Regions from separate parts of the Pseudomonas sp. nanlin1 genome, predicted to be linked through region 3. Evidence: predicted binding sites of a transcription regulator. Region 3 holds the regulator's gene; each other region holds the start of a gene.
The links. The regulator sigma-54, encoded in region 3, starts transcription at its own class of promoters, with help from an activator protein. The targets are predictions, from matches to a motif close to ANTGGCATNNANNTTGCTNT.
Positions count from the first base shown of each region.

Region 1: a site for sigma-54 is predicted at 3,676-3,695, ahead of flgB (flagellar basal body rod protein FlgB). Genes of this name have one in related genera too.
Region 2: a site for sigma-54 is predicted at 4,684-4,703, ahead of QCL65_RS10640 (CmpA/NrtA family ABC transporter substrate-binding protein). Genes of this name have one in related genera too.

Region 1 covers NZ_CP124218.1:1,867,814-1,877,723, reverse strand. The annotation lists gene QCL65_RS08845 (flagellar basal body rod protein FlgF) at 1-467, opposite strand, end outside; gene flgE (flagellar hook protein FlgE) at 716-2,035, opposite strand; gene QCL65_RS08835 (flagellar hook assembly protein FlgD) at 2,063-2,764, opposite strand; gene flgC (flagellar basal body rod protein FlgC) at 2,781-3,218, opposite strand; gene flgB (flagellar basal body rod protein FlgB) at 3,222-3,632, opposite strand; gene cheR (protein-glutamate O-methyltransferase CheR) at 3,904-4,731, opposite strand; gene QCL65_RS08815 (chemotaxis protein CheV) at 4,798-5,721, opposite strand; gene flgA (flagellar basal body P-ring formation chaperone FlgA) at 5,795-6,547, shown strand; gene flgM (flagellar biosynthesis anti-sigma factor FlgM) at 6,697-7,011, shown strand; gene QCL65_RS08800 (flagella synthesis protein FlgN) at 7,061-7,528, shown strand; gene QCL65_RS08795 (flagellar brake protein) at 7,604-8,335, shown strand; gene QCL65_RS08790 (MFS transporter) at 8,385-9,686, opposite strand; partial or broken gene QCL65_RS08785 (glutamine synthetase) at 9,770-9,865, opposite strand.
Region 2 covers NZ_CP124218.1:2,251,138-2,261,047, reverse strand. The annotation lists gene QCL65_RS10660 (diguanylate cyclase) at 1-331, opposite strand, end outside; gene rlmKL (bifunctional 23S rRNA (guanine(2069)-N(7))-methyltransferase RlmK/23S rRNA (guanine(2445)-N(2))-methyltransferase RlmL) at 524-2,743, opposite strand; gene rmf (ribosome modulation factor) at 3,263-3,478, shown strand; gene QCL65_RS10645 (quinone-dependent dihydroorotate dehydrogenase) at 3,576-4,598, opposite strand; gene QCL65_RS10640 (CmpA/NrtA family ABC transporter substrate-binding protein) at 4,845-6,035, shown strand; gene QCL65_RS10635 (ANTAR domain-containing response regulator) at 6,050-6,625, shown strand; gene QCL65_RS10630 (nitrate/nitrite transporter) at 6,831-8,042, shown strand; gene QCL65_RS10625 (protein kinase domain-containing protein) at 8,044-9,714, shown strand; gene QCL65_RS10620 (OmpA family protein) at 9,810-9,910, opposite strand, start outside.
Region 3 covers NZ_CP124218.1:4,557,066-4,566,975, forward strand. The annotation lists gene QCL65_RS21030 (lipid asymmetry maintenance protein MlaB) at 1-12, opposite strand, end outside; gene QCL65_RS21035 (phospholipid-binding protein MlaC) at 9-665, opposite strand; gene mlaD (outer membrane lipid asymmetry maintenance protein MlaD) at 676-1,143, opposite strand; gene mlaE (lipid asymmetry maintenance ABC transporter permease subunit MlaE) at 1,143-1,940, opposite strand; gene QCL65_RS21050 (ATP-binding cassette domain-containing protein) at 1,940-2,749, opposite strand; gene QCL65_RS21055 (KpsF/GutQ family sugar-phosphate isomerase) at 3,030-4,004, shown strand; gene QCL65_RS21060 (KdsC family phosphatase) at 4,005-4,529, shown strand; gene lptC (LPS export ABC transporter periplasmic protein LptC) at 4,539-5,111, shown strand; gene lptA (lipopolysaccharide transport periplasmic protein LptA) at 5,098-5,640, shown strand; gene lptB (LPS export ABC transporter ATP-binding protein) at 5,640-6,365, shown strand; gene QCL65_RS21080 (RNA polymerase factor sigma-54) at 6,538-8,031, shown strand; gene hpf (ribosome hibernation-promoting factor, HPF/YfiA family) at 8,131-8,439, shown strand; gene ptsN (PTS IIA-like nitrogen regulatory protein PtsN) at 8,449-8,913, shown strand; gene rapZ (RNase adapter RapZ) at 8,916-9,770, shown strand; gene QCL65_RS21100 (HPr family phosphocarrier protein) at 9,791-9,910, shown strand, end outside.

The DNA.
Region 1 (9,910 bases), 2.7 Mb from region 3:
AGCGCCGAGGGGTTCTGACCCATGCCGCGAACGCTGATGGTGCCATCCATACCGACTTCGATTTTCTGCTCGGGCGGCACGGCAATCGGGCCACCGTTACCCATCACCGGCAAACCATTGCCGGTGCGCAATACACCCAGGGCATCGACGTTCATGCTGCTGGTACGGGTATAGGCTTCGCTACCGTCAGGGGCTTGTACGGCAATCCAGCCATCGCCATCGACGGCGACGTCCAAGTCGCGACCGGTTTCCATCAGGGCGCCGGCGCTGAAATCGGTGGCCGGCTTTTCCGTCATGGCGTAGGCACGCGATGGGAAGCTGTCGCCGAAGACGGGCATCGAACGCGCCTGTTCCAGGTCGCGCTGAAAGCCGCTGGTGGTCAGGTTGGCCAGGTTGTTGGCATGGGCCTTTTGTGCCAGTGCGTTCTGGCTGGCACCGGTCATTGCCACGTAAAGCATCTTGTCCACAGATTGACTCCTCTGACGGGCGAATGCCGCTTGGAAAGGTTCTGAATGGACTAGAGCAATTAGCGGGCCAACCTGTAAATATTCTCTCCAGCTCCCGAATTTACTGGGCTGTGAGGTTTGTAGTGTTAGGCGTCAAAATATGTCGAGACGGAAATACGGCGCCAACTGGCCGCATGCGGCAATCGCGCGGCAACCGTCAACAAAAAGCCCCGAACCAGGTCGGGGCTTTTCTTAGTGACGTACGCGCATCAGGTCATCTGGATGATGGTCTGCATGATGGTGCTTTCCGTGGAGATGGTCTTCGCGTTCGCCTGATAGTTGCTCTGCGCCTTGATCAAATTGACCAGCTCAGCCGTCAGGTCGACGTTGGAATCTTCCAGGGACGAGGACTTGATGTCGCCCAAGGTGCCCGTGTCAGGCTCGCCAATAATCGCAACACCGGAGGCGAACGACTCTTTCCAGTTGGTGCCGCCAATCGGCGTCAGGCCTTGGGTATTGGCGAAGTTGGCCATGACCACTTGGCCAATGACTTTGTCCTGGCCGTTGGTGAAGTTGGCGAACAGGTTACCCGAGCCATCGACGCTCAGGCCGGTCAACTCGCCGGTTGCATAGCCGTTCTGGTCCTTGGAAGTGGTCGCGGACGCTGCGTTGTACTGGGTGGTGCTGAGCAGGTCCAGGGTGATTCCGGTAGCGCTAGGCGCCGCACCGTTGCCAGCCCAGGTGCCGTCGGCGGCCTTGGCGGCAGGAACCCAGTCGGTCAGCGCCAGGGTGCCGTCAGTCTTTACCGTCCAACCCGTGGAGCCGGTCGGTACGGTGATATCTTTCAAGGTACCGTCTGAGTTGAAGCTCAGGGTATTGACCAGCGGCACCACAGGAACTGCGCCAGGGTCGTTAGGTGTAACACCGTCGATGGTGGAATACATGGTCCAGGTGTTGTCAGTATCGTTTTTGACGAAGTACTGGTTCAGCGCGTGGAGGTTGCCCTGGCTGTCGTAGGTATCGGTGTTGAAGGTGTAGTTATAGCTGGCCGAGTTGGCCGGATCGAACGTGGTCACCGACGGCGTGGTCGCGCTGGAGTTCAGGTTGACGGTCTCGGAGATGCTCGAGGTCGCTTTGGGCGCCAGGTTCGAGGTGTCGATCTTCAAGTTGCTGAGCACACCGGTCTGCAACTTGCCATCGGTGTCAGCGGAATAGCCCTGCAGGTTGTTGCCGCTGACGTCGACGATGTTGCCGGACTTGTCGCTGTAGAACGCGCCGGAACGGGTGTACACCTTCGAACCGTTGTCGCTCAAGACGAAAAAGCCGTTGCCGTTGATTGCCAGGTCCAGGCTCTGCCCAGTCGAGGTGATATTACCCTGGGTGAACTGCTGGGAAACGGCGGCCGTAGTCACGCCGCTGCCCACAGAGGTTTTACCAGAAGTGCCGCGAATCGACGCCGCGTACTGGTCGGCGAATTCGGCGCGCGACGATTTAAAACCGGTGGTGGCAACGTTAGCGATGTTGTTGCCGGTAACGTTCAGTGCCTTGTTGGCTGCTGCAAGGCCGCTGAGGCCGATATTGAAAGACATGGTTCAACTCCTGTGCCGTTACCCGGCTTAAATTCCGACTGTTTGTACTTTGGACAGGGCGACAGTCGTCCCGCCAGCGAGGTTAAGCACCATTTCACCGCCAGTGCTGCTAAGGGAAACGCTATTGACCGTCGCTGGCAGGTTGGTTGACATGACAGTCGAGGTGCCATCGATGGTGGCGACAGCTTTAAAGGTGTAAGTACCCGGGTCGACCACAACCCCATCACCATCCTTGCCATCCCAGGTGAAGTCAGCTTTGCCGGCGCTCTGGGTGCCCAGGTCGATGGTGCGCACCAGCTTGTCGGCACTGTCGTACACGCCCACGGTGGTAGAAGTGCTTGAAGACGACACGTTTACCGAGCCCGTCAGGCCCTTAGTGGTGTCGACCACTGCGGTGCCAGTCTGGGTGATCACCGAGCGACCGACCAGCGACGAGGCCTGCAGGGCCTGGGACGACTGGTAGGAGCTGAGGATCGTGCTGACCGAGTCGTTCAACGTGGTCATACTTTCCAGGCTACTGAACTGGGCCAACTGGGAAACGAATTCGCCGTTGTCCTGAGGGTCCAGCGGGTTCTGGTTCTGCATCTGGGTGACCAGCAACTGCAGGAACGCGTCCTTGCCCAAAGCGCTGCCGGCGGTGCCGGTGTTGCTGTTGCTGCTGGCGGTGGTTTTCTGCAGCGAACTCAGAACTGAACTGGAAACGCCGCTGGTGCTATCTGTCGTGCTCATGGCCTGGGCCCCTTAATTACTGACCGAGGGTCAGCACTTTCTGCATCATGGTTTTAGCGGTGTTCATCAGTTCCGCGTTGGTCTGGAACGAGCGACTGGCAGAAATCATGTCAGCCATTTCTTCGACGACGTTGACGTTGGGGTAGTAAACGTAGCCGTCCTTGTTCGCCGCGGGATGGTTGGGTTCGTAGCGGGCTTCCAGGTTGCTTTGGTCTTCGACCACGCCAGTGACCTGCACGCCCCGCCCGGCGGCGCTTTGGTCCTGGAACAACGAGTCACTGCCGCCCGCCTGCTGGAACACCGTGGCGAACACCGGGTGGCGCGCGCGGTAGGTCTGGTCGAGGCTCGACGAGACGGTTTCGGCGTTGGCGATGTTACTGGCGACGGTGTTCAGCCGAGTGGTTTGTGCACTCATGCCGCTACCGGCAATGTTGAAAACGCTGGCAAGGGACATGAATTATTCTCCACGCAGGGCTGAGACCAGCCCTTTGAATTTGCTGTTGAGTAGCGTAAAGCTGGCTTGGAAATTCACCGAGTTCTCGGCATAGCTCGATTGCTCCAGCTGCGCATCCACGGTGTTCTGGTCGAGCGACGGTTGCATCGGCGTGCGGTACTGCAGCGCGCCATCGGCGTTGTCGTCCAGGCCTTCGGCCGCAATGTGCTTGGCGTTGGTCACGCCGAGGGAAAAATGGCCGGTTTGGGTTTTCTCGCTCTGCGCCTTTAGGACCGAAGCGAAGTCCAGGTCCCGAGCCTTGTAGTTCGGGGTGTCGGCGTTAGCGATGTTGTTCGCCAGCACCTCGGCGCGCTGGGCGCGAAACCCGAGGGCCTTTTCGTGGATACCGAGCGCTTTATCGAAACTGATGCTCATGTTCGGGGACCTATGCGGCAGAACTGATTTTCGTACTTGAGGTATAGCAAGCAGCGTGCCAGTTCTTCAAAGTGCCGTTTTACAAGGGGTCCAGAGGGATTGCCGGGCGGCAATGCCAGAAAAGCGGCAAGCGATTTCCGCAAAGTGCCAGGAAAGCGGCAAGCTTGGCGTCAGAAAAATTGCCGTGCTTGCTGGGGAGGGAAAAACATCGGGGGCGATCCCCTCGCCACCGTAGCGAGGGGGCTCGCCCCCGATCTTTCAATGCTCAAACTCACTTCGCCTGGTAAATGATCCCAGGGCTGCACTGCACCATCTGATACAACTCTGGCAACCCGTTCAGCGCCTCAGAGGCACCCAGAAACAGGTAGCCACCAGGTTTGAGGGTGGCGTGTATGCGCTTGAGAATATCTTTCTTCACTTCGGCAGAGAAGTAGATCAGCACGTTGCGGCAAAACACGATGTCGAACTTGCCGAGGGCGGCATAGCTGTCCAGCAGGTTGATCGGGCGGAACTCGATGCGCGTGCGGATCGCCGGTTTCACAGCCCAACGGCCGGGGCCTTTAGGGTCGAAGTAACGCTGCAGGCGTTCCTGGGACAACCCGCGGTTAATTGCCAGGCTGTCGTATTCACCAGACTTGCAGTTGGTCAACATCAACCCCGAAAGGTCGGTGGCGACTATCTGTGCGCCGCCCTTGAGCTGGCCGGAATTACTGCGTTCGAACTCGTCGATGGTCATCGACAACGAATAGGGTTCCTGCCCCGAAGAACACGCCGCCGACCAAATCCGCAGGCGCTGGCCTGGGCTGGCTTTGATCATTTCAGGCAACACTTTGCTCTTGAGCACTTCAAAGGGGTAGGTGTCGCGAAACCACAGAGTTTCGTTGGTGGTCATGGCGTCCACCACCTGCTCGCGCAGGCCGCTACGGGGCTGGGTCTGGATGCGCTGCACCAGTTCGCCCAGCGACTTGATGCCCTGTTGCTCCATCAATTTGTTGAGGCGGCTGGAGACCAAGTATTGCTTATTCTCGCCCAACAAAATGCCACAGGCCTTTTCCAGGAATACCCGGAACTGATCAAAATCCACATTACCTGTAGCCACTGGTGCCGCCCCTTAACTCGTAGTGTACTGCCGAAGGCTGCTGCCTTCGGCCCTTTGCCTGCATGATCAATGTTGCTTGATGCGATCTGCCACCCGTGCCGCCAAGTCGTCCGGGCGGAATTTAGCCAGGAAGTCGTCGGCGCCGACCTTCTTCACCATCGCCTGGTTAAATACCCCAGACAGCGATGTGTGCAAGATGATATGCAATTTCTGCATGCGCGGGTCGCGACGGATTTCCGAGGTCAGGGTATACCCGTCCATTTCTGGCATCTCGATGTCTGAGATCAACATCAGGAACTCTTCTTCCGGGCGTTTGCCCTCTTCTACCATATTCTTCAAGTAGTTCAGCGCTTGCTGCCCGTCGTTCAACGCCGTGACTTCCACGCCGATGGTTTCGAGGCAACGGGTGACCTGCTTACGCGCCACCGATGAATCGTCCACTGTCAGCACGCGCAGCGTCTGGGCCTTGAGCTTCACTTCGTCGTCGACGACGCCGACGGAAATGTTCTCGGACATCGGTGCGACTTCGGCGAGGATCTTCTCCACGTCGATGATTTCCACCAGTTGGCTGTCCACCCGCGTTACCGCCGTGAGGTAGTGATCGCGCCCGGTGCCCTTGGGTGGTGGGTGGATCTCTTCCCAGTTCATGTTGACGATGCGTTCGACCGAGTGCACCAGAAAACCCTGAATCTTGGTGTTGTATTCGGTGATGATCACAAAACTGTTTTCAATATTATTCAGGCCAGGCGAACCGGTCGCCAGCGCCAGGTCGAGGATCGGAATCGTCGCCCCACGAATATTTGCCACACCGCGTACCACTGGACTGGACTTCGGCATTATGGTCAGTTTTGGGCATTGCAGCACCTCTTTGACCTTGAATACGTTGATCCCATACAGCTGCTTTCCGTTAAGCCGGAACAACAGCAGCTCAAGGCGATTCTGCCCGACCAGTTGAGTACGCTGGTTAACTGAATCCATTACACCAGCCATGCCCAGACCCCCTACGTGAACCTCTGACACAAAGAACCGAGCCATCCGGCACGGGCTTTGCTATTTGCACTGCATGAACCTAAAACCGACAGTTTCCCGACACCTGCTGCGTAGCCTTCGCTACCTGCTGGCCAGCCTGAGCCTTCTGGGGCTCAGCGGGTACACGCGTGCCGATAATGTCACAGTGCCCGAACAGCTTATCGGTGTCACCCAGGGTTTTCTTGAGTTCACCGTTGAAGATTATCTGGCGACCAGCCAAACCGAGGGACGTTTTGAGATTGAAGTCAGCCAGATCGACCCGCGCTTGCGCATGCCCGGTTGTGACAGGGAATTGACAGGCACCCTGGAAAGCCCGGCGCAGCCCCTGGGCCGTGTCACCGTGCGGGTGCGCTGTGATGGCAGCGCACCCTGGACCGTATTCGTGACGGCTCAGGTGAAGCTATTTCGTGAAGTGGTGACCACGGTTCGCCCGCTCAAACGCGACACCGTTATAAGTGAAGAAGATGTCACCCTGCGCGAAAGAGACGTTTCGAGCGTGCCAGCAGGCTATATGACCGGGCTGGATCAGGCAGTCGGGCAGAAGGTGATCCGACCAACGGCGGTGGATCAAGTGCTGAGCCTGGTCAACGTCGAACAGCCAGAACTGGTGCGCAAGGGCGATCATGTGGTGATCATCGCGCGCAGCGGGCCATTGGCCGTACGCATGCCGGGCGAAGCGCTGGCCAAGGGCGGTATGAGCGAGCAAATTCGGGTGCGCAACCTCAACTCCAAACGGGTGGTAAAAGCCCGGGTGACCGGCCCGGGCCAGGTTGAGGTTGCAATGTAACGCTGGTGCTTGGCGCACGCATTTTCTAAACTGTGGCACTCATGGCCCGCGGTTTTCGCGCACCGGCGTTTTTTCAAAAAAAGCGCCTAAAGTTTATTGGGTTTGGGCCGAAACCAAGGTAAGCGTCCAAGTACCCAGAGGTTTTAATCATGGTTATCGACATCAGTCGTTTGAACAATTCCGCTTCGGTGGCAAGCACCACTCGTACCGGCAGCACCAAGGAAGCCGCTGCCGTGACTGCTGACATCGCCGTCGAAAAAACCGCTTCCGTGCCTAGCGGGGAAGCCGTCACCCTCAGCGACGGTGCACAGCAGTTGCAAAAGATCACTGAAAAGCTGGGCGAACAACCGGTTGTCAACAGTGCCCGGGTTGCCGAACTGAAACAGGCTATCGCCGACGGCAGCTACCAGGTCGACAGCAAAAGCGTCGCCAGCAAAATGCTCAACTTTGAAGCCCAGCGCTAAGCTTAGCCCAGCGCAGGGGTTCCCAGCCGCTTGACTACCAGAGCACGCCATGCACGACCAAACGATGTTGCAACTGATTGAAGACGATATTGCTCCAGCGAACCAGCTGCTGGAGCTGTTGCAGGCCGAGTCGCTCGCCCTGCACGGCCGGGACATGCACCTCCTGGAAAATATTCTGGCGCAGAAGCAGTCGCTCATCGTACTGCTCGAACAGCATGGCCGCCGCCGTAGCCAGTTGCTTTTGCAGTTGGGCCTGAGCCCCGATCGTAGCGGCTTGGAACAGCTTGCGGTGCAAACCCAACTGGGCGACGCCATGCTCGAGCGCGGCGATCAATTGACCCAACTGTTGCACAACTGCCATGCGGTCAATGCACACAATGGTCGGGCCATCCAGCTGCAACAGGCGGCCACGGCAAATCAGGTGCGTATCCTGATGGGTGGTGAAGCTCCCTCCTTATACAATGCCCGCGGCACTACGGCGCAGATGGGCAAACCGCGTACGTTAAGCCAAGCTTGACTCCTGGCTGGCGCAGGTGGAGCATAGTGGCAAATTGACATCCCGCAGCATGCTTCTTAGCCTGGAGATCCACCGATCGTGTCCAATGATGATGCTCCGCAGCCGCCAAAGGTCCTGAGCACCCCCCTGGAAGTTACCGCCCACTTGCGCATGCTGTTGGATGGCAATGATCCACTGATCTTCACGTTCGCCGAACGTAGCCAGCGCTTCCAGAGCTACATCATCGAAGTGGATCGTGACAAAAATCGCCTGGTCTTCGACGAAATGATGCCGCGCGATGGTGAAAAGTTTTTGGCCAACGGTGAGCCCTTCAAGGTCGAGGGCTTTCACGACGGCGTACGTATGACCTGGGACACCCGGGGCAGCCTGGAGATCCTCGACGAGGGCGGCCAACGCAGCTACATCGGCGAACTGCCTGGCGAAGTTACCTACTTTCAAAGACGCAACGCCTTCCGCGCAACGATTATCAAGCAACTCAGTGAAGCTGAGCTGAGCGGCGGCCGCGTAGAGAAACCTTACAAGGGTAAGCTGCTGGATATTTCCGCCACGGGCTGCAAGTTGAGTTTCGCCGGTGACATCAGTGGAAGCCTGCAGTTGGGCCAGGTGTACGAGAGTTTCGCCGCCAACCTACCGAAGATGGTCGCGATCAACTCGGCGGTGGAGTTGCGCCATCTGCATTTCGAAGAGCGCATCAACACCACGTTCGCCGGCGTCCGTTTCCATAACATGAGCGGCCTCACTCAACGCAACGTTGAGCGTGTGGTGTATCAACTGCAGCGTGACGCGCGGCTCGATAAAGACGACTAATCCGCGTTAAAGATCGGGGCCAGCTGCAGCCGCGCCAGGCCCCGATGGATCAAACCTTCGCCCCCGCTTCCTCTGGCTCTTCGAACGCCGGTTCGCCGGTTTGCATCTGCTCCTGCACCACATGCTCGTCGACCCGTGGGTCGAGTGCCGCAGCCAGCGGTGAGTTGGCCGCCGGCATAGCGATGTGGTGCAGCGGCGCATCGTCCACCACGTGCAGGTTGGTGACCGCTTTGGGGCGAATCCGCCACACCAGCACCAGGGCAAAGAAGCTGAAGAACGCGTAGAGCATCTGGCTGCCGAAAAATTTCATCAGCACCCCCGCCGCCAATGGCCCGATACAGGCGCCCACCCCGTAGGTGATCAGCAGCATCGCCGTGAGCGATACGCGCCGGTCCGGTTCGACGTGGTCGTTAGAAAACGCCACGGCCAATGGGTACAACGAAAACTGGAGCAACGAGATCAAGAAACCGGCCCCGAATAGCAGTTCCAAAGGCACGCTGGGCAGGATCGCCAACGGCAAGGCCGCCAGCGCCAGGCAGCTGGCCACGATGCGGATCAAGCGAGCGCGGTCGTAGCGGTCTGACAACCAGCCCAACGGCCATTGCACCAACAGCCCGGCAAAAATACAGCAACCCATGAACAAACCGACCTGCTCGGTGCTCAGCCCTTGGCGCGAAGCATACAGCGGCGCCAGGCCGTAGAACGAACCCACGATCAGGCCTGACCCCAGCACGGTGCTCAAGGATTGCGGCACGCGCTCGAGGAAGAAGCGCGGTTCCATGGGAGCTGGGCGCATGGGCGCAGGGTGAATGCGTCGGGTCAGTGCCACCGGCACCAGGCACAGGGCGAAGCACAGGGCCACCAACATGAGTAGTTCAAGGCCCAACTGAGGGTGCACCACCAGAATCAGTTGGCCGAGCGTCAAGCCCATGTAGGAAGCGATCATGTAGCCGCTGAAGACCATACCGCGTTGTTTAGTATCGGCCTGCTCATTCAACCAGCTCTCGATCACCATGTACTGGCACATCATGCCAAGGCCCACGATCACCCGCAGGATCACCCACGCGGGCAAATAATCGACCAGCCCATGGCCAAGCACCGCGGCCCCCACAATGCCTGCGCAAGTGGCGTAGGCACGGATATGCCCGACCCGGCCGATCAAGCGGTGACCAATCTTGCCGCCCAGGGCTAGGCCGAAATAGTTGGCCGCCATCAAGGCGCCGACCCACAGGCCGTCGACGTGATCGGCGGCCAGGCGCAGGGCCAGGTAGGTGCTGAGCAAGCCCGAACCGATCAGCATCATCAGTGAGGCAAAATAAAGGGCGCGAAAGTTTTTCCAGATTTGGCGCATCGGTTTTCCGAGCGGCTCCTTGCATGAGAGGTGGCGACACCGATAGGCGATATCAGGCCTGAGCGGCCAAGGCCCGTGGCCAAGGAAGCAATGTAGCCTTCGATGAACACCTGGCCGAACAGTTCCCCGGCAAACTCACTGGGAGTCAGACGCTCTCGCCGGGTCGCAAAGGTACATGGGCCATGGGTTTCTTTTCCATCCAGAACAGGGCGAACCGGCCGTGC
Region 2 (9,910 bases), 2.3 Mb from region 3:
CCCAGACATAAGCCTGAGTCCTCAGCAGCAGGGGCCGGGCATAGCCTTCGAACTCGGCGCGCCCCACATCGTTGGCGAAGAAAAAGAACCGTCGCAGGCTGTCCAGGCGTTGCACTTGGTCGAGAAAACGTTCTTCGATGCGGCTGAAACGCTCGGTGGCCAACAGCTCAAAGCGCTGTTCCACCTGCCCGTCGTACAAGTGCTGAGTACCGAAACCCAGGATCACGGTCAGGGTGATACCCGCAGCGAAGGCCGCGCACGCTACACCCCAGGCAGACGAACCTTCATTGATAAAGCCAAGGATCTTCGGCTTAACGGCATGCAACGACATAAGCGCAAAACTCAACAACGCCGGCGTGCTTCTTCACTTTGGCTTGATGCTCTGTTATAGCCATATGCCACTAATTTGACTAGGGAGCGCACGACGAAAGGTCAGATAGCATAGGTAGCTGCCCCGAATACCCGGTCGGGCCCTCTTAACGAGGGCCTGGGGCGGCTCCCACCCTGCCTGATGAAACGAGTTTCAGCGAGCCTGGATCTTCCAGGCCCGATGGATTTTACCGTTGCGGGCGAAATCCGGATCGAGGGTTTGTGCGGTAATGTCCTCGACCGAGTAGCGGCTGCTCAAATGCTCATCGAGCTGAAACTTGCGGAAGTTATTCGAGAAATACAACACGCCCCCAGGCGCCAAGCGGGCGACGGCCAGGTCGAGCAACTGCACGTGGTCACGCTGAACATCGAACACCCCCTCCATGCGTTTGGAGTTGGAGAAGGTCGGCGGGTCGATGAAGATCAGCTCGTATTCGTCGCGGCTCGCTTGCAGCCAAGCCATCACATCACCCTGCTCCAAGCGATTCTTATCGGAGAAGCCGTTGAGCGACAAATTACGCCGGGCCCAGTCCAGATAGGTCTTGGACAGATCGACACTGGTGGTACTGCGCGCGCCGCCCTTGGCCGCATGCACGCTGGCCGTCGCGGTGTAGCAGAACAGGTTGAGAAAGCGCTTACCCGCCGCCTCCCGTTGAATGCGCAGACGCATCGGGCGGTGGTCAAGAAACAGCCCGGTATCCAGGTAATCGGTCAGGTTGACCAGCAACTTCACCCCGCCTTCGTTCACCTCGGTGAACTGGCCCTGGGCGCTCTGGCGTTCGTACTGGCGGGTGCCGCTTTGTCGCTCGCGACGCTTGATGATGACTCGGCTTTTATCGATGCCCAGCGCTTGGGGAATGGCTGCCAGGGCATCGAACAGGCGTGCCGAGGCCTTTTCTGGGTCGATGGAGCGCGGCGCGGCGTATTCCTGCACGTGCACCCAGTCATGGTAGAGGTCGATAGCCAGCGCGTACTCCGGCATATCGGCATCGTAGACCCGGTAGCAGTCGATGCCTTCACGGCGAACCCACTTGCTGAACTGCTTGAGGTTTTTTTGCAGGCGATTGGCGAACATCTGCCCGCCTTCACTCAGGCGGGCTTGCTCCAACGGGGCGCTTGCCGGCGCAGGTGCATTGGCGCTTTCCGGCGGTTGCTCACGCTCGGCCTGACGCTGCTCGGAAGTCTTACGCTCACCGGTGACAAACTGGTCAGGCAGCACTTTGATCAGCAACAGCTTGCACGGCAAGGCACCGTTCCAGAACGCATATTGTTTATGGCTGCGGATGCCCATGCGCTTACCCAGGTCCGGGGCGCCCGTAAACACCGCTGCTTCCCAATTCAGGCAGGCCTGACGCAGGCGTTCGCCCAGGTTCTGATAGAGATAGAGCAGGCTTGCCTCGTCACCCAAGCGCTCGCCATAGGGAGGGTTGCAGATGACCAGGCCTTTTTGGTTCTGGTCCGGGCGCGGCTCGAACGTCGCCACTTCACCTTGATAGATTTTGATCCAGTCGCTCAGGCCGGCGCGCTCGATATTATTGCGCCCGGGCTGGATTAGCCGAGGGTCGGCCTCGTAGCCGCGAATCCACAGCGGCGGGCGCGCCAGGCCAGCGCGAGCGCGCTCGCTAGCTTCGCCGTGGAGTTTGTTCCACAGGGCCGGCACATGGCCCAACCAGGCACTGAAGCCCCAGCGCTCACGCTTGAGGTTAGGCGCCAGATCGGCGGCGATCATCGCCGCCTCCACCAGGAATGTCCCGACCCCACACATAGGGTCAGCCAGCGCCCCGCCGGCCGCGGCAATGCGCGGCCAACCGGAGCGGATGAGGATCGCGGCCGCAAGGTTTTCTTTCAGCGGCGCGGCGCCCTGCTGCAGGCGATAACCGCGTTGGTGCAGGCTGTGGCCCGACAAATCGAGGGAGAGAATGGCTTCGCCACGGTCCAGGCGCAAATGAATGCGCAGGTCCGGGTTGAGCTTGTCGACGCTGGGCCGCTCGCCACTGGGGGTGCGCAATTTGTCGACGATGGCATCCTTGACCTTGAGGGCGCCGAAGTGAGTGTTATCGATACCCGAACCGTGCCCGCTGAATTCCACGGCCAATGACCCGTCAGGGAGCAGATGATCTTGCCAGTCGACGCTGTTGACCCCTTCGTAGAGGTCTTCGGCGTCTTTCATGGGGAAGCGTTTGAGTACCAGCAATACCCGGTTACCCAGACGCGACCAGAGGCATAAGCGATAGGCCGTTTCCATGTCGGCCGTGCCGCGCACCGCTGAGGTGTGCTCGCGGACCTCTTCGAGGCCAAGCCCAGCGGCCTCCTCGGCGAGTAGACCTTCGAGGCCCTTGGGGCAGGTGAGGAAGAGTTCGTAGCGATCCGACATGATACATCCAAGGCCAATGGCCATAGTGAACGGCAAACGCATTGCTCGTTCAGGGTTAAACCAGGCGCTTTTCTCGAAGAGCGCCCGAGTGACACCACCGTGGTGTCGGTCCGCCGCAATGGGGGGTAAACCCATTCATCGGCAGTCGAAAGGACGATGACGAAGTGCCATAAAACTCGACCCTTCGTCGATTTAGCGATTCAGCACAGTGCCACCATCGCTTGCAAATACAGGGGGTATCTTACCCTGCAAGGCACGGTACAGGGGCTTTGACGCGAATAATAAGCAGAATCAAAATTTTACTTATCACTTAGACGGCAAAATAGTTACGTCCTTATGACAAAACGATCATTCCCACAGCCGGATCGATTGTTTAGAAATCTACCTGGGCCTGCAACGCAATGGGCGGGCCCTTCAGCTCGCGACGCCGGCAGCGAGCGCAAAACCGGCAGAACGACTCTGCCCGGCCTCAGACGAGGTCGACGGGACATTACAGTCAACAGACGAGGGCAATACCCTATGAGAAGACTCAAGCGTGATCCGTTGGAAAGAGCTTTTTTACGCGGCTACCAATATGGTGTACATGGTAAATCCCGTGAGCTTTGCCCTTTTACTCTACCGTCGGTTCGCCAGGCCTGGATTAACGGCTGGCGTGAGGGACGCGGCGACAACTGGGACGGTATGACCGGCACCGCGGGAATCCATAGGCTCAACGAACTTCACGCCGTCGGCTGAATTAAACACCCCATAGACCCACCATGCGCGCCCCACCCGGGCGGCGGGCGAAAGCCCAAGGGCCTCTTCAAGAGGCCCTTTTCGTACCTATCGCAGTTCAGCGGCCCATGGCGGCGATTGCGTCGACCGATTCGCGAATCAATGCCGGCCCTTTATAGATAAACCCGGAATACAACTGCACCAGGCTCGCCCCCGCCGCGATTTTCTCAGCGGCGTGGCGCCCTTCGGTGATCCCGCCCGCAGCAATGATCGGCAGCCGCCCGGCCAACTCAGCGGCCAAGACTTTGACGATATGGGTGCTTTGCTCGCGCACCGGGGCGCCCGACAACCCGCCGGCCTCGGTGGCATGGGCCAGGCCCTCGACCCCGACACGAGACAAAGTGGTGTTGGTGGCAATCACCGCGTCCATGCCGGAATCCAACAGCGCGGTGGCCACCAGCGCGGTTTCCGCATCGGTCATGTCAGGGGCGATCTTGATCGCCAAGGGCACCCGCCGCCCATGGCTCACGGCCAACGCCTCACGGCGCACGGCCAGGGCGTCGAGCAATTGCTTGAGCGATTCGCCGAATTGCAGGCTGCGCAAACCCGGGGTGTTTGGCGAACTGACGTTCACGGTTATGTAACTGGCCTGGGCATAGACCTTTTCCAGGCAGATCAGGTAGTCGTTCACCGCCTGCTCCACCGGCGTGTCGAAGTTCTTGCCGATATTGATCCCCAGAATACCCCGGTAACGGGCGCCAGCCACCCGTTCCAGCAGGTGGTCTACCCCCAGGTTGTTAAAGCCCATGCGGTTGATGATGCCCTCGGCCTGCGGCAGGCGAAACAGCCGGGGCTTGGGGTTGCCCGGTTGCGGGCGCGGGGTGACCGTGCCGATTTCGACGAAACCAAAACCCAGCTGGGCGAAGCCGTCGATGGCCGCCCCGTTTTTGTCCAGACCTGCCGCCAGGCCCACGGGGTTGCTGAAGGGCAGGCCCATGACCGTGACCGGCAACTGCGCGGGGGACTTGGTCAAACGCCCGTTGAGGCCAAGGCGCCCTCCCGCTCCGATCAGGTCCAGGGACAAGTCGTGGGAAGTTTCCGGGGAGAGTTTGAACAGTAGCTGGCGGGCCAGGTTGTACATGGGCAGGCTTAGCTCGGTTGGCGGCTGAAGGCTGGGGATTATACCGGCGACTGCCTGGCCGAACCACCACGCCGAGAGGTTGCGCACTGGCATATGCCTTGCTTGGGCTTGACCATCAGTGCCCCGATCAACGAAGGTCCGGGCCATCGACAACGGCGTCGTCACCCGCCGTGCGTTTCATTTGCCCAGTGGGCGAGGCGCACGGGGGGTCACGACGCTTTTTTTTGCCCCAGGGAGCACACCATCATGAGTGAGATAACGGCCAACCCGCTGGCTTGGGTCGGGGGCAGCGATGCGCCCGAAAAACATAGCCTGGATATCGGTTTCATGGCCCTCACCGACTGCGCGTCGCTGGTGGTCGCCGCGACCCAAGGCTTTGCCCAACCTTATGGCCTGACCCTCAACCTCAAGCGCCAAAGCTCCTGGGCGGGCCTGCGGGACAAACTGGTCAGCGGCGAACTGGACGCCGCCCACGGCCTCTATGGCCTGATCTACGCCGTGCACCTGGGCATAGGTGGTGTCGCCGCCACCGACATGGCGGTGCTCATGGGCCTGAATCAGAACGGCCAGAGCATTAACCTATCGCCCACCCTGCAAGCCGTTGGCGTGACCGATTCCGAGGCACTGCGCCGCCATGTGCACCAAAGCGACTCGCGGCTGACCTTCGCCCAGACCTTCCCCACCGGCACCCACGCCATGTGGCTGTATTATTGGCTGGCCAGCCAAGGCATCCACCCCTTGCAAGCGGTGGACAGCGTGGTGGTCCCGCCGCCGCAAATGGTTGAACACCTGCAAGCCGAGCGTATCGATGGCTTTTGCGTCGGTGAGCCCTGGGCCGCCAGCGCCGTTAACCAAGGCCTGGGTTTTACCCTGGCCACCAGCCAGTCGATCTGGCCAGACCACCCGGAGAAGGTCCTGGCCTGCACCCAGGCCTTCGTCGATGCCTACCCGAACACGGCCCGCGCCTTGGTCATGGCCGTGCTGGAGGCCAGCCGCTTTATCGAACAAAGCCAGGAAAACCAGCGCAGCACGGCACAGTTACTCAGTGGCAGCGAGTACCTGAATGCACCCCTGGCCTGTATTGAGCCGCGCTTGCTGGGGGCGTACCAGGATGGCCTCGGCAACCAGTGGCAAGACCCACACCCGCTGCGCTTTCATGGCGATGGCGCAGTCAACGTGCCGTATGTGTCCGACGGCATGTGGTTCATGACCCAATTTCGCCGTTGGGGCCTGTTGCGCGAAGACCCCAACTACCTCGCGGTGGCGCGCCAAGTGCAGCAACTGGACCTGTATCGGCAAGCCGCGCAAGGCCTCGGGCTCGCCCCTGACAGCGGCGAGCTGCGCAGCAGCCGCCTGATCGACGGTAATGTCTGGGACGGCGCCGACCCCCACGGCTATGCCCGCAGCTTCGCCTTGCATGCCCTGGCCGATCAGTGAGCGGAGACTGACCTATGCTACGTATCCTATTGATCAACGACACCGCGAAAAAAGTTGGCCGGCTCAAGGCGGCTTTGGTCGAGGCCGGCTTCGATGTCATTGATGAATCAGGCTTGACCATCGACCTGCCCGCGCGCGTCGAAGCGGTGCGCCCGGATGTGATTTTGATCGATACCGAGTCACCCGGGCGCGACGTCATGGAGCAGGTGGTGCTGGTGAGCCGCGACCAGCCACGCCCGATCGTTATGTTCACCGACGAACATGACCCGGGGGTGATGCGCCAGGCCATCAAGTCGGGGGTGAGCGCCTATATCGTCGAAGGCATCCATGCTCAGCGCCTGCAACCGATCCTCGATGTGGCCATGGCCCGCTTCGAAAGCGACCAGGCCCTGCGCGCCCAGCTGCACGCGCGGGACCAGCAGTTGGCCGAGCGCAAGCGCATCGAGCAAGCCAAAGGTCTGCTGATGAAAATGAAGAATTGCAAGGAAGACGAGGCCTATACCTTGATGCGGCGCCAGGCCATGAGCCGCCAGCAGAAGCTCATTCAAGTGGCTGAACAGATCATCGCCATGCACGAATTGCTCGGTTGAATCATTTGCGCCGCAAGCTGGCCCGGCTCTTGCTTTAAACCGTTTCATCAAAGGTTTGGCAGCCAAAGGCGGTTGCTCACCTCGAACGACAAAGGCGTCGCTCATCTCTTCCACAAGCGTGGAGCAGGTGGCGACGTCTTTTTTGTTTCTGCCCAGTGCTGGGGATTGTCGACCTTCCATTCAACTCGCCGTCGAGGTGTCAAATATGAATACCAGCTTCTGGAAATCCGGCCATACGCCCACGCTGTTTGCAGCGTTTCTCTATTTCGACCTGAGCTTTATGGTGTGGTACCTGCTCGGCCCGCTGGCCGTACAAATCGCCGCCGACCTGCAACTGACCACTCAGCAACGCGGGCTGATTGTGGCGACGCCGATCCTGGCCGGGGCGATTCTGCGCTTTTTGATGGGCCTGCTGGCCGACCGCCTCTCGCCGAAAACCGCTGGCCTGATCGGCCAGGTCGTGGTCATCGTGAGCTTGGCATGCGCATGGTATTTCGGTATTCACAGCTATGAACAAGCCCTGCTGTTGGGCGTTGGCTTAGGCGTAGCGGGCGCCTCGTTCGCCGTCGCCCTGCCCCTGGCTTCGCAGTGGTACCCACCGCAACACCAGGGCAAAGCCATGGGTATCGCTGGGGCTGGTAACTCGGGCACGGTGTTCGCCGCCCTGTTTGCGCCGCTGTTGGCCGCCGCGTTTGGCTGGAACAACGTGTTTGGCTTCGCCCTGATTCCTCTGGTGCTGGTGTTGGTCGCGTTCGCCTTGATGGCGCGCAATGCCCCAGAGCGGCCCAAGCCCAAATCCATGGCTGATTACCTCAAAGCCCTGGGCGACCGTGATACCTGGTGGTTCATGTTTTTCTACAGCGTCACCTTTGGCGGCTTTATCGGCCTGGCCAGTGCCCTACCCGGCTACTTTAACGACCAATATGGCCTAAGCCCGGTCACGGCCGGCTACTACACCGCTGCCTGCGTATTTGGTGGCAGCTTGATGCGTCCCTTGGGCGGCGCCTTCGCTGACCGTTTCGGCGGCATTCGTACCCTGCTCTGGATGTACACCCTGGCGGCGGTATGCATCGCTGCGGTCGGTTTCAACCTGCCCAACTCCTACGCGGCCCTGGCCTTGTTCGTCAGCGCGATGTTTGGTCTGGGCGCCGGCAACGGTGCGGTATTCCAACTGGTACCGCAGCGCTTCCGCCAAGAGATCGGCGTAATGACCGGGCTGATCGGCATGGCCGGTGGCATTGGCGGTTTCCTCCTGGCGGCGGGCTTAGGCACCATCAAGCAGCAAACTGGCGACTACCAGATGGCCCTGTGGGCATTCGCGGCCCTGGCCGTGGTCGCCTGGTTTGGCCTGCACGGTGTCAAGCGCCGCTGGCGCACCACCTGGGGTTCGGCGGCAGCGACCGTGGCCCGCGTCTGAGGTGAGCCTGCAGCTCAGCTTCGCCCAGGCCTCGGCCACCGGCCCGCGCGCGGAAAACCAGGATGCGGTCCGCCTGGTCACCCCCGGCGCGGCCTTGGCGGCCAGCAAAGGCTACCTGTTCGCCGTCGCCGATGGCGTCAGCCAGTGTGCCGACGGTGGCCTGGCGGCGCGCTCCACCCTTCAGGCCCTGGCGCTGGACTATTACGCCACGCCGGAGACCTGGAGCGTGGCCCAGGCCCTGGATCGCCTGCTCTGCGCGCAAAACCGCTGGTTGCAGGCCAACGGCGGCGGCCAGCCGCTGCTGACCACCCTCAGCGCCCTGGTATTGCGTGGCCGCCGCTATACCCTGGCGCATGTCGGTGACTGTCGCGTCTACCGCTGTCAGGGGCAACAGTTACAACGTTTGAGCACGGATCATGTCTGGGAACAGCCCGGCATGCAGCATGTACTCAAACGGGCCATGGGCCTGGACCAACACTTAGTGGTGGACTATCTGGAAGGCGAACTGCAACTCGGTGAACGCTTTTTGATCGTCAGCGATGGCGTCTGGTCGACCCTCAACGACAGCATGATCGGTTCGATCCTACGCGAGCAGTCAGAACCGGAAAAAGCCGTACAGACGCTGGTCGATGCCGCTCACCTGGCAGGCAGTCAGGACAATGCCAGCGCCTTGCTGGTCCAGGTTGACCAGATCGGTACCGACACCTTGGGCGATACCTTGGTGCAGTTGCGCCAATGGCCGCTGCCGCCAACGCTGAAGGTCGGCCAGGTGTTCGAAGGCTGGCACGTCGACACTTTGCTTGGGCAAAGCCGTCAGTCGATGATTTACCGAGTTCACGACAGCCAGCAGCAAGCCTGGCTACTGAAAACCCTGCCCGCGCTGCGCCGTGACGAAGTGGGTGGGCAGCAGAGCCTGCTGCTGGAAGAATGGTTTTTGCGCCGTGTGGCCGGGCGCTATTTCCCCGAAGTGCACAGTCTGCCTCAACGCCAACACCTCTACTACGTGATGCGCGAATACGACGGGCGTACCCTGGCGGCCGTATTCAGCGACAACGGGCCCCTGCCCCTGGCGCAGTGGCAGGATATCGCTAGGCGGTTATTGCGTGCGGTCGGCATGTTGCACCGGCGCAATATCCTGCATCGCGATATCAAGCCAGATAACCTGCTGCTCAGCGCCGATGGCGAACTGCGCCTGCTGGATTTTGGCTTGGCCCATTGCCCGGGGCTGTCGGCCGAGCTGCCCAGCGATGTAGCAGGTACGCCTAACTTCATTGCCCCCGAAGCCTATGCCGGGCACGCCGCCGATGCTCGGCACGACCTGTATGCCGTAGGCGTGACCCTGTATTTTTTGCTGACTGGGCACTACCCCTATGGCGAAATCGAGGCTTTCCAGCGCCCACGCTTTGCTCAACCGATCAGCCCTGGCCGCTATCGACCCGATACGCCAGAGTGGCTTGAGCGCATGCTTACGCGCAGTGTGCTCAGCCTCCCGGAACAACGCTTCGAAACCGCCGAGGAGTGGTTGTTGGTGCTGGAGCAAGGGGAAAACAGCGCACCTGCTGTACGACCAAGGCCGTTGCTGGAACGCGAGCCATTGAAAGTTTGGCGCACTTTGGCGTTGCTGTCGTTGTTGGGGAACTTGCTGTTACTGGTATGGATGCTGCGAGGCTAAAGCTGCGGCGCCACTAGACGACGCGTAAAATACACAAATTGCAGACAAAGAAAAACCCGGCCTAGGCCGGGTTTTTCTTGTAGAGCGCGAGCCGATTACTTGGCTTGAGCTTCTACTTCAGCTTCTACGCGACGGTTTACAGCGCGGCCAGCTTCAGTTGCGTTGTCAGCAACTGGACGGGTTTCGCCGTAGCCTA
Region 3 (9,910 bases):
GGCCTGGCTCATTGCGCTGGCTGCGCAGTGGCTTTGTCGGTCTCGGCTTTGGCCTTGGCCACCGCGCCAGCCCAACCGTCGATGGTTTTGTCCAAGTTGTTGCCGTTACGCTGCATGGCGTCGGCGAACTGATCGCGGAACAGCTTGCCAATGTTGATGCCGTTGATCACAACGTTGCGCACTTTCCACTGATTATTAAGCTTTTCCAGGGTATAGGACACGGGGTAGACCGCGCCATTGCTGCCTTTGACCTGCATGTCGACGCTGGTGCGGTCGCCGCTTTCATCCTTGGCCGGGTTCACCGTGATGCCCTGATTGTTGTATTCCAGCAAGGCATTACCGTAGAACTGCATCAGGCTGCGCTTGAAGTTTTCCTGGAAGCGCTGCATTTGCGCCGGGGTCGCCCGGCCCGAATACTTGACGGTCATGATGCTGCGCGAAATACCGTCGGCATCGACCACCGGCCCCACGATGTTGTTGAGGGCCTCGTAAAAGGCACTAGGGTCTTGGCGATATTTATCGCGGTTGGCCTCTAGATCACTGAGCAGTCGCTTGGTGGTGTCTTCAATTAGATCATGAGCGGAGACTGCAGGCGCCGCCGCGTGGCTGACCAAAGGAAACAAGGCCACCAGGATCAGCAGGCTACGTCGCAGGATCGAAAGCATGTGTTACTCCTTATTTGGCGTCTTTGCTGACTGTATTGAGCAGGAATTTCCCGATCAGGTCCTCAAGCACCAGCGATGACTGGGTGTCATGGATGGTCCCGCCATCCTTGAGCAAGGCCGAGTCGCCACCAACGCTGATACCAATGTACTTTTCCCCCAGCAGGCCGGCGGTGAGGATCGACGCAGTGGAATCGGTTGGCAGGTTGTCAACGCTTTTGTCCAGTTGCACGGTCACACGGCCAGTGAACGTATCACGGTCCAGATCGATGGCCGTGACCTTGCCGATGGTTACACCGGCCATGGTCACCTTGGCCCTTACAGTCAGACCGGCAATATTGTCGAAATACGCATAAAGTTTGTAACTGTCGGTGTTAGCGCTCGGCGACAAGCCGCTGACGCGCAATGCCAGCAGGAGCAAAGCCAGGATTCCGGCCAGAAGAAACAGGCCGACACCGACTTCAAGGGTGCGGTTTTGCATCAGAAATCTCCAAACATCAGGGCAGTCAGAATAAAGTCCAGGCCAAGTACGGCCAGCGAGGCGTAAACCACGGTCTTGGTGGTAGCACGGCTGATACCTTCGGAGGTCGGCTCACAGTCATACCCCTGAAACACCGCGATCCAAGTCACCACGAACGCGAACACCAGGCTTTTGATGACCCCATTGAGGACATCTTCGGTAAAACTCACACTGTTCTGCATATTGGCCCAGAACGAGCCCTCGTACACACCGAGCCAGTTGACCGCCACCCATGACCCACCCCAAATGCCCACCACGCTGAAAATCATCGCCAGCAGCGGCAGGGATATGAAGCCGGCCCACAGGCGCGGCGCCACGATATATTTGAGCGGGTCGACGCCGATCATCTCCAGGCTAGACAGCTGCTCGGTGGATTTCATGTTGCCGATTTCCGCGGTCAGGGCTGAGCCGGCACGGCCGGCGAACAACAAGGCGGTGACCACGGGGCCCAACTCGCGCAGCAGGGTCAAGGCAATCATCTGCCCTACCGCCTGCTCCGAGCCGTACTTGGCGAGAATGCTGAAACCCTGCAGCGAGAGCACCATACCGATGAAGATGCCCGACACAACGATGATCAGCAGGGACATCACCCCCACGGAATACAACTGTTTGATCAGTAGCTGAAAGCCGCCGCCGATGCCTCCACGCCCGACCAGCGCATGCATCAGGAAAATACCCGAGCGGCCCAGCACCGCGACCATGTCGATGGCCGAGCGGCCAAACAGCGCCACACGGTCAAATAGCGTTTTCTTGCGCATCAACGCGTCCCCAGCAAATCGGCGCGGTAGTCTGGCGCAGAAAAATGGAAAGGCACCGGACCGTCCGGGTCGCCCTTCATGAATTGGCGAATACGTGGGTTGTCAGACCCCATCAACTCCGCAGGAGTGCCCTGCCCCAGCACCTGACCGTCGCCGACGACATAAAGGTAGTCAGCGATGCTGGCCGTTTCGGCGAGGTCGTGGGACACCACTACACTGGTGATCCCCAGCGCGTCGTTGAGCAGGCGAATCAGGCGTACCAGAACGCCCATGGCGATGGGGTCCTGCCCCACGAAAGGCTCGTCGTACATGAGGATCTGTGGGTCCATGGCAATCGCCCTGGCCAACGCGACCCGACGCTTCATGCCACCGGACAGCTCATCGGGCATCAATTCGATTGCCCCGCGCAGGCCCACGGCCTGCAGCTTCATGAGCACGATGTCGCGGATCATTTCTTCAGGCAGGTCGGTATGCACGCGCAATGGGAAGGCAACGTTCTCGAAAACGTCGAGGTCGGTAAACAACGCGCCACTCTGAAACAGCACGCCCATGTGCTTACGCGCATCGAACAAATCGCTGCGCGATAGCCCAGGAAGGTTCTGCCCGTTGACCCATACTTCGCCAGCACTAGGGCGCAGCTGCGCGCCCATCAACCGCAACAGGGTGGTCTTGCCGCAACCGGAAGGCCCCATGATGCCGGTGACCTTGCCACGGGGGATGCGGATGTCGACATTATTGAAGATGCTGCGCGAACCCCGCTTGAAAGACACACCTTTCAAATCAATCGCGTAAGCGTTATCGGCACTCATCTTTACTCCTTTCGATGCAGCCACACCTCGGACGCTCGCCACCTAGATGGAGGCACGCGTTCCGTGCGGGCCGAGCAAGCGGCGAACTATATCACCGACGAGACACTCGCCCAAATCCCCGAACCGCCTGCGGTACGCTTTCTAGTCAAATTTCAGACAAGTCCTACAAGCGATCCTCCCCCACTTGGACATCTTTATTATGTAAGAGAACGCGGCACGTGAGGGAATCACGCAATAGGGCTATAATCGCCGCCTTTTCACCAGGCACTTCGATTTTGCTATGACCCTGACCAGCGAGCTGATCCAATCCGCACACCGCACCATCCGCCTTGAAATCGAAGCGGTTGAAGGCCTGCTTGCCCATATCGGCGCCGACTTCGTGCGCGCCTGTGAAATGATCCTGGGCAGTAAAGGCCGTGTTGTAGTGGTGGGAATGGGTAAATCCGGGCACATCGGCAAGAAAATTGCGGCCACCCTGGCGAGCACTGGCACCACCGCTTTTTTTGTTCATCCTGCCGAAGCCAGCCATGGCGACATGGGCATGATCACCCGGGATGACATCATCCTGGCGCTCTCCAATTCTGGCTCCACTGCCGAAATCGTCACCCTGTTGCCCCTGATCAAACGCCTGGGCATTCAGCTGATCACCATCACCGGCAACCCTGACTCGCTGCTGGCCAAGGCCGGCGAGGTCAACCTGGACGCCCGTGTCGCCCACGAAGCCTGCCCGCTGAACCTGGCTCCGACCTCGTCCACCACCGCCGCCCTGGTGCTCGGCGACGCGTTGGCCATCGCCCTGTTGGAGGCACGCGGATTCACCGCCGAAGACTTCGCGTTCTCCCACCCAGGCGGCGCCCTGGGCCGGCGCCTGCTGCTCAAGGTCGAGCATGTGATGCACACCGGCACCGAACTACCCTGCGTACCCCGAGGCACACTGCTGCGCGATGCCTTGATGGAAATGACGCGAAAAGGCTTGGGCATGACCGTGGTTCTAGAAGAAGATGGGCGCCTGGCGGGGGTTTTCACCGACGGCGACTTGCGCCGCACGCTAGACCGCAGCATCGATATACACAGCGCTCGCATCGACGACGTCATGACACCCAATGCCAAGACCGCGAGGGCCGAGATGCTGGCCGCCGAGGCGTTGAAGATCATGGAAGATCACAAGATCGGTGCACTGGTCGTGGTGGACACCGCAGGGCACCCGCTGGGTGCGCTGAACATGCACGATCTTTTGCGCGCAGGAGTGATGTAAATGGACACGCAATTGTTGCAGCGGGGCGAAACCATCAAGCTGGCGGTGTTTGACGTCGATGGCGTACTGACCGACGGCCGCCTTTATTTCCTCGAGGACGGCAGCGAATTCAAGTCCTTCAGCACGCTGGACGGCCAGGGCATCAAAATGTTGATCGCTTCCGGGGTCGCCACCGCTATCATTAGCGGGCGCAAATCCCCCGTTGTCGAGCGGCGCGCGAACAACCTTGGTATTGCCCATCTTTTCCAGGGGCGTGAAGACAAATTGGTGGTACTCGACGGTCTTCTTGCCGAACTGGGCCTAAGCTATGAACAGGTCGCTTATTTAGGCGACGACTTGCCCGATTTGCCAGTGATCCGTCGGGTTGGCCTGGGCATGGCGGTGGCTAACGCGGCCCCGTTCGTGCGCGAGCATGCCCATGGTGTGACCCAAGCCCGTGGTGGCGAAGGTGCCGCCCGTGAATTCTGCGAGCTGATTCTGCGCGCCCAAGGCAATCTGGATACCGCCTTGGCGGCCTATCTGTAGAGCGATTACATGCTGAACAAAAAAATTCGTAACACCCTGATATTTGCTATCGTCGCCGCGCTATTCGCGGCTGTCGGTTACTGGAATATCAGCCCGGAGAGCTTTCTCGACCGCCCCACCGTGAGCGTCGACGACGCGGCCATCGACTATTACGCAATCAACGCGCGCAGCAAGCAGTTCCTGCCCGACGGCGGTTTGCAATACGAGATGACCGCCGACAAGGTGGAACACCTGAAGGCCAGCGAAGTGACCCAGTTGACCAAACCCGATATGCAACTGTATCGCGGCAGCGTTTACCCCTGGCATGTGCAAAGCGAACGCGGCGAAGTCAACCCGGACGGTACAGAAGTAGAATTGATCGACTCGGTGCGTGTTGCCCGCACCGACCAGAAACAACGCGCGACGGTTATCACCACCTCGCGCATGACCGTATTCCCGCAGAAGCAATATGCGCAGACCGAGCAAAACGTTAGAATCGACGGCGCTGGCGGTGTCTCCACGGCCAAGGGAATGAAAGCGTACCTGAACGACAGCAGGATCAACCTGTTGTCCAACGTAAGAGGACAGTATGAGGCTCGTTAAAACCCTCCCATTTTTGCTCGGCCTGGGCGCAGTACTGGGAAGCGCGAGCGCCTGGGCACTGCCTACCGACCGTGACCAGCCTATCCATATTCAGTCCGACGACGCTCAGCTTGACGACAAGCAAGGCGTGGCGACTTACAAGGGTAACGTGATCATCACCCAGGGCTCGATGAAGATCACCGGCAATACCGTCACCATCACCCGTAATGCTACGGGCGATGTCGATGTGTTCACGGCAGTCGGTAACCTGGCCTACTACGAGCAAAAGCCCGCGGCAGACAAGCCCATCGTGCAGGCCTACGGTGTGACTATCCAATACTTTGCGGCCCAAGACCGCATTGTGCTGATCGACCGCGCCAAGGTCATCAACGATAACAACACCTCCGAAGGCGAGAAAATCGTCTACGACACCGTCAAGCAGGTGGTGAATGCCGGCCGTGCGAATGGCTCGAAAGTGACCGCTCCGCGGCCACGCATCGACATGGTGATCCAGCCGAAAAAGAAACCCGACGCGCAGAAGGCCCAGTAATGGCAATTCTGAAAGCCCAACACCTGGCCAAGAGCTACAAGAGCCGCCAGGTTGTCCGCGATGTCAGCCTGTCCATCGAGAGCGGCCAGATCGTCGGCCTGCTCGGCCCTAACGGCGCTGGCAAAACCACCTGTTTCTATATGATCGTTGGCCTGGTACAGGCCGACCAAGGTCGCGTACTGATCGACGACCTCGACGTCAGCCATCAGCCCATGCATGGCCGCGCACGCTCGGGTATCGGCTACCTGCCCCAGGAAGCCTCGATCTTTCGCAAGCTGTCGGTGGCCGACAACATCATGGCGATTCTTGAAACGCGCAAAGAACTCGACAGCGCTGCGCGTCGCCAAGAGCTCGAAAGCCTGCTACAGGAATTCCATATCACCCATATTCGTGACAACCTCGGCATGAGCCTGTCCGGGGGTGAGCGCCGCCGTGTGGAAATCGCCCGGGCTTTGGCCACCGCGCCCAAGTTCATCCTGCTCGATGAGCCGTTTGCCGGTGTCGACCCTATCTCGGTGGGCGATATCAAGCAGATTATCCAGCACCTTAAAAGCAAGGGCATTGGGGTTCTGATCACCGACCACAACGTTCGCGAAACCCTTGATATCTGTGAAACCGCCTACATCGTCAACGACGGCCAGCTGATCGCTGAAGGTGATTCCCAGGCGATTCTGGCCAACGAACTGGTGAAGGAAGTCTATCTGGGCCACGAGTTCCGGCTCTAGACTTGGCTGTCACTGGTCACCAATGATCGCGTTTTGGCATTAATTGAGCTTACGCCCTAGGCAAACACGGGGTGTTCAGGCATATAATTTGCTTACGACATAAAACTGGGCACCCCGGTGCCCTGTAGTGGATGGCGCGTTGCGCCGGCGAATAAGGTGTTAAGCCCCTGCCATGAAACCATCGCTCGTCCTACGAATGGGCCAGCAACTGACGATGACACCGCAGTTGCAACAGGCTATCCGGCTTCTCCAGCTTTCGACCCTTGACCTCCAACAGGAGATTCAGGAAGCGCTGGAGTCCAATCCAATGCTCGAACGCCAGGAAGAAGGCGATGATTTCGACAACAGTGACCCGCTTGCCGATCACGTCGAACAGAAAGTCACCCCAGAGGTGCAGGAGCCGAGCTTCCAGGAAAGTGCGCCGACCGTAGACAACCTGGAAGAAGGCGACTGGAGCGAACGCATCCCCAATGACCTGCCGGTCGATACCGCCTGGGAAGACGTTTACCAGACCAGCGCCAGTAGCCTGCCGAGCAACGACGACGATGAATGGGACTTCACCACCCGCACCTCGGTTGGCGAGAGCTTGCAGAGCCATCTGCTGTGGCAGCTGAACCTGGCCCCGATGTCCGATACCGACCGGTTGATCGCGGTGACGCTGATCGACTGCATTAACAACCAAGGCTATCTCGACGAGACGCTGGAAGAGGTGTGCGGGTCGTTCGACCCCGAACTGGACATCGAACTGGATGAAGTCGAGGCCGTACTTCACCGTATTCAACAATTCGAGCCTGCGGGCATTGGCGCGCGCAGCCTAAGCGAGTGCCTGCTGCTGCAATTGCGCCAACTGCCCGCCAATACCCGCTGGCTGGCCGAAGCCCAACGTCTGGTCCGCGACTTTATCGACATGTTGGGCAGCCGCGATTACAGCCAGTTGATGCGGCGCATGAAGCTCAAAGAAGACGAGCTGCGCCAGGTGATCGAGCTGGTGCAGAGCCTCAACCCACGCCCAGGCTCGCAAATTGAGTCTAGCGAGCCGGAATACGTAGTCCCTGACGTCATCGTGCGCAAAGACAACGAACGCTGGCTGGTGGAGCTCAATCAGGAGTCAGTACCGCGCCTACGGGTGAACCCGCAATATGCCGGTTTCGTACGGCGTGCGGACACCAGTGCCGACAACACCTTCATGCGTAATCAGTTGCAGGAGGCCCGTTGGTTCATCAAGAGCCTACAGAGCCGCAACGAAACCCTCATGAAGGTGGCGAGCCAGATCGTCGAGCACCAGCGTGGTTTCCTCGACTACGGCGATGAGGCCATGAAGCCACTGGTACTGCACGACATCGCCGAAGCGGTTGGCATGCACGAATCGACTATTTCCCGGGTCACTACCCAGAAATACATGCATACCCCACGGGGTATCTACGAACTGAAATACTTTTTCTCCAGCCACGTGAGCACCTCTGAAGGCGGTGAATGCTCGTCCACCGCCATTCGCGCAATCATCAAGAAACTGGTCGCTGCGGAAAATCAGAAAAAGCCGTTGAGTGACAGCAAGATCGCTGGTTTACTGGAAGCACAAGGCATTCAGGTGGCCCGTCGCACTGTTGCCAAGTACCGCGAGTCATTGGGCATCGCACCGTCCAGTGAGCGCAAGCGTCTAATGTAGTAAGTGCACCTAGGCCGGCCACCTGACGATGTGCCACAGCGTTCCAGCGGCAAACATCAACGTTTGCCTCTTTATGCACTGGCAATAAGGAGAAGCGGTATGCAAGTCAACATCAGTGGGCACCAACTGGATGTGACCGGCCCGATGCGCGACTACGTGAGCGAAAAACTCGCCCGGCTCGAACGCCATTTCGACAAGATCACCAATGTGCAAGTCATTATGGAGGTCGAGAAGCTCAAGCAAAAAATCGAAGCCACCCTGCATATTCCTGGTGGTGAAGTGGTCGCCAACGCAGAGCATGACGACATGTATGCCGCCATCGACCTCCTCACCGACAAGCTAGACCGCCAACTCAAGAAACATAAGGAAAAACAGCAAAGCCTGCTGCAAGGTGCGGCGGCCCGCTGATACTCCCCCATGATCCGACTTGAAACTATCCTGACCCCCGGCCGTTCCCTGGTGAACGTGCCGGGCGGCAGTAAAAAACGTGTACTCGAACAAATTGGCAACCTGATCGGCGAACAAGTGCCCGACATGGAAGCGCAAGAAGTGTTCGAAAGCCTGGTCGCTCGCGAAAAACTCGGCTCCACGGGCTTTGGCAATGGCATAGCCATTCCACACTGCCGCCTGAAGGGTTGTCACACCCCTATCAGCGCCCTGCTTCACCTGAAATCCCCGGTTGACTTCGACGCCATCGACGGCGAGCCGGTCGACCTGTTATTCGTGCTATTGGTGCCTGAAGCGGCCACCGATGCTCACCTCGAACTGCTCCGGCAGATCGCTGAAATGCTGGATAAGAAAGACATCCGAGAAAAACTACGTTCAGCCGAAAGCAACGAAGCCCTGTATAAAGTTGTATTGGACTTCCAGAACGGTTCCTAACCATGCGTTTAATTGTCGTCAGCGGCCGCTCAGGCTCAGGAAAGAGTACTGCCCTCGCGGTGTTGGAGGACAACGGCTTCTATTGCATCGATAACCTGCCTGCCGGCCTATTGCCAGAGCTGGCTGAACGCTCGCTTATCCATACCGAGCTGTCGCAGCCTTTGGTGGCGGTGTCCATCGATGCACGTAACTTGCCAAGCCATCTTTCGCGCTTTCCGCAGCTGCTTGAAGAGGTGCGGGCAAAGCACATTCAGTGCGATGTGCTTTACCTCGATGCCGACGAAGAAACCCTGCTCAAGCGCTTCTCCGAGACGCGCCGACGCCACCCCTTGAGCAGTGCCAACCGCTCGCTGGCTGAGGCGATCCGTGATGAGACCACGTTACTAGGGCCCATCATTGACCTGGCCGATCTGAAGATCGACACCACCAACTTGAATCTTTACCAACTGCGCGATTCGATCAAATTGCGCCTGTTGAACAAGCCCGAGCCTGGCACTGCGTTTCTGGTGGAATCATTCGGTTTCAAGCGCGGTATGCCGGTGGACGCCGACGTAGTTTTCGATGTGCGCTGCCTGCCCAACCCCTACTGGAAACCCGAACTGCGCGAGCAGTCCGGTCTGGATGCGCCAGTAGCCGAGTACCTGGCGGCACAGCCGGATGTCGAAGAAATGTACCAGGACATCTCTAGCTACCTGCTCAAGTGGCTGCCACGGTTCGCGGCCAGTAACCGCGCCTATGTCACTATCGCCATTGGCTGCACTGGCGGTCACCACCGTTCGGTCTACCTGACCGAGCGGCTGGGCCAACTGCTGCTGCAATCGTTAAAAAATGTCCAGGTACGCCACCGCGACCTCTAGCCTACAGGACCCCCTGCGCGATGCCCGCTCGTGAAATCACCATTATCAACAAGCTTGGCCTGCATGCCCGTGCCGCCGCTAAATTCGTCGGCGTGGCCGGTCGCTATGGCTGCTCAGTGAGGGTTGGCCGTACACCGCAA